2 linked regions of the Methanothermobacter thermautotrophicus genome follow. Each later gene encodes a partner of the first gene's protein in a complex. Links are inferred from orthologs where the notes say so. Each region holds a gene or a part of one and is shown on either strand. Other genes may lie near its edges.

Region 1 (3,251 bases):
CAGAGGAGTATCCATTTGTCCTTGTAACCGGTCGCAACCTCTACCAGTACCATACAAGGTCCATGACTGGACGCGTGCCGGAACTTGATTCATTCTCTGACAGCGAGGAACTTCTCATAAACCCTCTGGATGCCGCTGACATCGGGGTTGGGGACGGTGACCTGGTCATGGTGAAATCAGAGAGAGGCTCTCTGGAGGTGAGGGCAAGGATTGCAGAGGAGGTCATGGGGGGGGTTGTCTTTATGACGTTCCACTTTGCAGAGACCCCTGTTAATGTCCTCACAGGGGGAGATTGTGACCCGGTATCAGGGATGCCTGAGCTGAAGTTCACACCCGTCAGCATAAGACCTGTGGAGTAACCACACACCATTATATATATTTTTCTATTTGATTTTTGTAGAAAATTATTATAGGGGCGGCGGCTAAATGTGTGATTAACACACATGGTGACCCTATGCCGAAACATATAGTTTCTGGACTCAAATACATAGCAGCTGTAAATCTGACAAAGCAGGGCCATTCACAGAGAGAGATAGCTAAGGCTCTAAACATGAACAGATCAACTGTTTCTCACTACCTCAACGGCAGGAACCTCTCCTGGAGGTCAATAGAGGTTGCAAGGATAATAACAGAGATGTGTCCAAGGGACTTCCTTCTTCTCACCCACTCCCTTACACAGAACACAGAGATGACAAGGACCATCATAAGAACATGCCAGAAGCAGAGATTTCAGGGAAAGGTCAGGAACTCATGTATTGGGTGCGGGCTATGTGTGGACACATGCCTTATGAAGGCCATAAGTTTAAGAGACCTCAAGGCACATATAGAATCCGAATGGTGCTGCGGGTGTCTCATATGTGTTGAGATGTGTCCAACTGATTCTATAGAAATAAAGGAGGTAGAACTTGATGGAAACAACCGAAGTAATTGAAGGTAAGAACATTACCGTGGAGCGAACCGGTGAAGAAAACAGAAAGTTGATCTTCCAGGATTGCCTCTGCGCTGTTTGCGGACTCTGCGGTGAAATCTGTCCTGTGAACGCCATTGAAGTCAACCCGACAGGTGCAATGGTGAGAACAGAACAGGACGAGTCAAAGATATGCATCGATGAGAACAAATGCGTCCTCTGCGGTATGTGCAGCTCCATCTGCCCATTCCAGGCACTGGACCTTCAGATTGACGGAACATCAATAAAGGAACTTGCAGAATACCCGAAAATCCTCAAATCAGCCGAGATAGACGATGAAACCTGTATCCAGTGCAAGGCCTGTGAAACAGCATGTCCACAGGATGCCATAACCATAACAAGGGACCTTCCCGAAAGGAAGGACCTCGTAACCGGTGAAATCGAGATAGACAAGGAAACCTGTATCTACTGTGGAATGTGTGAGGAGATGTGTCCGGCTGATGCAATAGAGATAGACCACCAGGTACCCAGCTCCTCAAGTCCAGCAGTCGCAACTGACATACGCGTCGACGAGGATAAATGTGTCCACTGTGGCATATGTAAGAGGATATGCCCTGTTGACGCCATAATGCAGGTCTGCAGGATATGCCCATACGGTGAATACGAGATCAAGGTCCCTGAGGTCACAGGAACATCCTACATCGACCCTGAACTCTGCGTGAACTGTGGATGGTGCCAGGAGATATGCCCTGTTGACGCTGCAAAGGTGACAAAACCCTTCGAGGGAGAACTCATAATCAACGAGGACACCTGCCAGGCCTGTGAAACATGTGTGATGGTCTGCCCATGCAACGTTCTATCATTCCCGAAACCAGAAAAACCAGGTGAAAAACCAGCCAAGCTCTACAAGGACGAAAGGTTCTGCATATACTGCGGTGCATGTGAGAGGTCATGTCCCGTCGATGCAATAGAGGTTAAGAGGAGCAGGATAAATACCACTCCAATCAAATCAAAGGCCTGGAAGAACGCCTTTGAATCATTACTCAAATAAATGGAGGTAATCAGATGGCAATAGGACTTAAGGCATACCCTGAACTCTGCCATGGATGTGGAAACTGCGTGATCGCATGTCCAGTGAACGCCCTCAGAAGCCCCGAAGTCGCCGGTGGAAAGGGGCCAACAGATGATGTTGAGATCATCATGATAGTTGAGGACGGGGTTGTTAACATAAAGAACCCTGAACTCTGTGGAAAGTGCGGCACATGCGTTGAAAGTTGCCCTGTTGATGCAATCAGGCTGGAGGAATTAGAATGAGAGTCATACTCAACACAGGAAGGACCATATGGCAGGGACAGGCTATAGAGTCCGGTAAGGACCTTAAGATGTACGTCGATGCGGCTGCCATAATCCAGATGAACCCTGACATGATGAAGCAGCTCGGGATAAACGAAGGAGACAACGTGAAGGTCATCTCAGAATATGGGGATGTAGTTGTAAAGGCTGTTGAAGCAAAGGAGCCACTCCCAGAGGGAATGGTTTACATACCAATGGGTCCCTGGGCCAACAGGGTTATAAGGCCAGACACCGATTCAACAGCAACACCAAGCTTCAAGAACATACCGGTGGAGATCATACCCACCGATGAAGAGGTTCCTGACATGCCTACCCTCATGAAGGTCTACGGTAAGGTAGGTCAGATCTAAAGCTCAGCGGGAGGATTCAAATGGAATACATAATCAAGAACGGATTTGTTTACTGTCCTCTTAACAACGTCGATGGAGAAAAGATGGACATCTGCGTTAAGGATGGTAAAATAGTTGAAAGCGTCAGTGACAGCGCAAAGGTCATTGATGCATCTGGAAAAATGGTGATGCCAGGAGGTGTTGACCCACACGCCCACATAGCAGGTGCAAAGGTCAATGTGGGAAGGATGTACAGGCCAGAGGACAGCCGCAGGGACGTTGAAAAGTTCAGAGCCGGAAGGGCTGGAAGCGGTTTCTCAGTGCCATCAACATTCATGACAGGTTACAGGTACGCCCAGATGGGTTACACCACAGCAATGGAGGCAGCCATGCCGCCACTGCTTGCAAGGCACACCCATGAAGAATTCCATGACACACCCATAATAGACCACGCAGCATACCCTCTATTTGGTAACAACTGGTTTGTGATGGAGTACCTCAAGGATGGAGACGTTGATGCCTGCGCAGCCTACGCCTCATGGCTCCTCAGGGCCACCAAAGGTTACGCAATAAAGATAGTTAACCCTGCCGGTACCGAGGCATGGGCATGGGGTGGAAACGTCCATGGAATCTATGACCCTGCACCCTACTTTGACATAACA
Region 2 (3,256 bases), on another replicon or contig:
ATCTGTGGACTCCCCACAGGGATTGCAGGAAAAATCCTTGGATACCTCTCAGGGGCGGCGGTACCACTCATAATGATATCCCTGGGCCTTACACTCAACTTCAGGTTTTTAAGGGACTCTGTGACCGATGCAGCCTTTGTAAGCGCCCTGAGGCTCTTCGTATCCCCCTTGATTGCGGCTGGGATCGCATATGTCCTTGCATTCAGGGGAATTAACTTCTCTGTCACGGTACTTGAGGCTTCAATGCCCTCTGCAATGCTTGCAGCGGTACTTGCAATTGAGAATGACCTGGATGTGGACCTGGTATCATCCTGCATATTCATGAGCACCATCCTCAGCCTCGTGTCGTTACCCCTCTGGTCAGTTGTGCTCTAAAAAGTCATAGCAAAATACACACAAAATAAACATTTATTTAATATACCCGAAAAAAAACTGAGAAAAGTGTAATAGTATATAAACCTTACTTAAAGTTTTTGATAGAAATATTTATTTAGCACTGTGGTATACCTTACATCAAATGACTATCATTGCTAGATACCCCTATGCAAGGTGATCTAATGGCAGAAGAAAAAAAAGAAGAAACAATGGAAGAACCAAGGATTGGTGTTTACGTCTGCCACTGCGGTGTGAACATCGGCGGTGTGGTTGACATAGAAGCTGTCAGGGACTACGCTGCAAAATTGCCCAACGTTGTAGTTTCAAAGGACTACAAGTACTACTGTTCAGACCCAGGCCAGCTGGAGATACAGAAGGACATCAAGGAGCTCGGACTGAACAGGGTTGTTGTGGCTGCATGTTCCCCAAGGCTCCACGAACCAACCTTCAGGAGATGTGTTGAGGAGGCAGGTCTCAACCAGTTCCTCTTCGAATTCGCAAACCTCAGGGAACAGGACTCCTGGGTCCACATGGACAACCCTGAGGGTGCAACAGAGAAGGCCAAGGACCTTGTGAGGATGGCTGTTGCCAAGGCAAGGCTCCTGGAACCCCTGGAAGCATCAAAGGTCAGTGTGGATGACAAGGCCCTGGTCATCGGTGGTGGGGTTGCAGGTATACAGACAGCCCTTGACCTGGCTGACATGGGATTCAAGACCTACATGGTTGAGAAGAGGCCAAGTATCTCAGGAAGGATGGGTCAGCTCGACAAGACATTCCCAACCCTTGACTGTTCAATGTGTATCCTCGCACCTAAAATGGTGGACGTCGGTAAACACGACAACATAGAACTCATAACCTACGCCGAGGTTAAGGAAGTTGACGGTTACATAGGTAACTTCAAGGTCAAAATCGAGAAGAAACCAAGATACATAGATGAAGATCTGTGTACCGGATGCGGTTCCTGTGTCGAGGTATGTCCGATTGAAATGCCAAACTACTTCGACGAGGGAATCGGAATGACCAAGGCGGTCTACATACCATTCCCACAGGCAGTTCCACTCTGCGCAACCATCGACAAGGACTACTGTATAGAGTGCATGCTCTGTGATGAGATCTGTGAGAGGGGAGCCGTTAAGCATGACCAGGAACCAGAAGAGATCGAAATCGAAGTGGGTACAATAATCGTGGCCACAGGATACGATGCCTACGACCCAACCGAGAAGCTTGAATACGGTTACGGCAGACACACAAACGTAATAACCGGTCTTGAACTTGAGAGGATGATCAACGCCTCAGGTCCAACCGATGGTAAGGTCATCAAACCATCAGACGGTGAAAAACCCAAGAGGGTTGCCTTCATACACTGTGTCGGTTCAAGGGACGAGCAGATCGGAAAACCATACTGTTCCCGTGTCTGCTGCATGTACATCATGAAGAACGCACAGCTCATAAAGGACAAGATGCCTGACACCGAGGTTACACTCTACTACATGGACATAAGGGCATTCGGTAAAGGATTCGAGGAATTCTACAAACGTTCACAGGAGAAATATGGAATCAAGTTCATCAGGGGTCGACCTGCTGAGATCATCGAGAACCCTGACCTGACACTCACAGTGAGATCAGAGGACACACTCCTCGGTAAGGTCACAGAGTACGACTACGACATGGTTGTACTCGGTGTTGGACTCGTACCACCAGAGGGCTCTGAAAAACTCAGACAGACCATCGGTCTATCCAAATCTGCAGATGGATTCCTCATGGAAGCACACCCAAAACTCAGGCCTGTTGACACCCTGACAGACGGTGTGTACCTAGCAGGTGTGGCTCAGGGTCCAAAGGACATTCCTGACGCTGTTGCACAGGCATCAGGTGCAGCTGCACGTGCAGCAATACCAATGGTTAAGGGTGAAGTGGAAATCGAGCCAATCGTTGCCGTGACAGACTCTGATGTCTGCGGTGGATGTGAGGTCTGCATCGAACTGTGTCCATTCGGTGCCATAAGCATAGAGGAAGGCCATGCAAACGTTAACGTGGCCCTCTGTAAGGGATGCGGAACCTGTGTGGCAGCATGCCCATCAGGTGCCATGGACCAGCAGCACTTCAGGACCAAGCAGATCATGGCCCAGATCGAAGCTGCACTCAACGAACAGGCAAAATAGATGGGTTCACCCCATCAACTCATTTTATTTTTCTAAACTGACACGATATCCTGAAAAGGATCTGTTTCTGAATCCCCACCAAAAACCAGTTATTTATATTGTCATTGCAGCGGGGCATGGAATTTAACACCAATTTTTATATTGTCATTGCAACTATTTCCTAATGGAGATGATTTTCATGGTCACAAATCAGGATTACACCGAGAAGATCAGACAGCTTATGAAGGACCATAACAGCTGGATGGAGTCAAGCATCAACCTCATAGCAAGTGAAAACATAACAAGTTCAAGGGTGAAGGAGGCCCTCCTATCGGATCTATCCCACCGATACGCAGAGGGCCTCCCCGGTGAAAGGCTCTATGAGGGCTGCAGGTACATCGATGAGATTGAGGAGTTAACAATTGAACTATCAAAGAGGCTCTTCAGGGCGGAACATGCGAACGTCCAGCCAACATCAGGCGTGGTGGCAAACCTTGCCTGTTTCTTCGCCACAGCCGACGTCGGCGACCCAATAATGGCCATGGAGGTCCCCTATGGCGGCCACATATCCCATGCCAAGGTCAGCGCAGCCGGTGTAAGGGGTTTCCAGATATACACACACCCCTTTGACTTTGAGAACATGAACATAGACGCCGATGCAATGAAGAAGAAGATACTGGAGGTTAAACCAAGGATAATACTCTTCGGCGGAAGCCTCTTCCTCTTCCCTCACCCTGTGG

Evidence for each region.
Region 2: the proteins of fwdF (region 1) and hdrA are in contact, whole or in part, in a cryo-EM structure (PDB 7BKB), measured with the Methanospirillum hungatei proteins. The link is inferred for Methanothermobacter thermautotrophicus from one-to-one orthologs. Residues at the interface, in WP_011448819.1 of Methanospirillum hungatei: Ser2, Thr3, Leu4, Phe5, Pro6, Lys7, Tyr8, Gln21, Leu23, Leu24, Gln25, Gln26, Asn28, Pro48, Glu49, Thr76, Cys78, Ser79, Tyr80, Cys81, Pro104, Ile105, Lys108, Glu109, Gly110, Thr353, Leu355; in WP_011448822.1 of Methanospirillum hungatei: Ala269, Val270, Pro272, Val273, Ile274, Lys275, Pro276, Met281, Gly282, Met283, Ala284, Pro285, Asp306, Ser307, Cys308, Val309, Lys310, Cys311, Leu313, Phe349, Pro350, Ile351, Glu352, Tyr359, Lys360, Asp363, Val365, Ile366, Asn367, Glu370.

Annotation. Positions count from the first base shown.
Region 1 is NZ_QKOF01000005.1:176,522-179,772, reverse strand. Bases 15-2,933 are described here. They hold fwdF (tungsten-dependent formylmethanofuran dehydrogenase subunit FwdF), read left to right. Parts: upstream 15-908; coding sequence 909-1,958; downstream 1,959-2,933. Other genes in these bases: fwdA (tungsten-dependent formylmethanofuran dehydrogenase subunit FwdA), read left to right, coding at 2,631-2,933; fwdD (tungsten-dependent formylmethanofuran dehydrogenase subunit FwdD), read left to right, coding at 2,218-2,610; DNK57_RS03465 (4Fe-4S binding protein), read left to right, coding at 1,973-2,221; DNK57_RS03475 (helix-turn-helix domain-containing protein), read left to right, coding at 455-931; fdhF (formate dehydrogenase subunit alpha), read left to right, coding at 15-359. Outside these bases: more of fdhF, read left to right, coding at 1-14; more of fwdA, read left to right, coding at 2,934-3,251.
Region 2 is NZ_QKOF01000006.1:6,272-9,527, forward strand. What follows is about bases 124-3,047. They hold hdrA (H(2):CoB-CoM heterodisulfide ferredoxin reductase subunit HdrA), read left to right. Parts: upstream 124-557; coding sequence 558-2,537; downstream 2,538-3,047. Other genes in these bases: DNK57_RS04315 (AEC family transporter), read left to right, coding at 124-375; glyA (serine hydroxymethyltransferase), read left to right, coding at 2,716-3,047. In the rest of the region: more of DNK57_RS04315, read left to right, coding at 1-123; more of glyA, read left to right, coding at 3,048-3,256. UniProt on the Methanocaldococcus jannaschii protein: Part of a complex that catalyzes the reversible reduction of CoM-S-S-CoB to the thiol-coenzymes H-S-CoM (coenzyme M) and H-S-CoB (coenzyme B).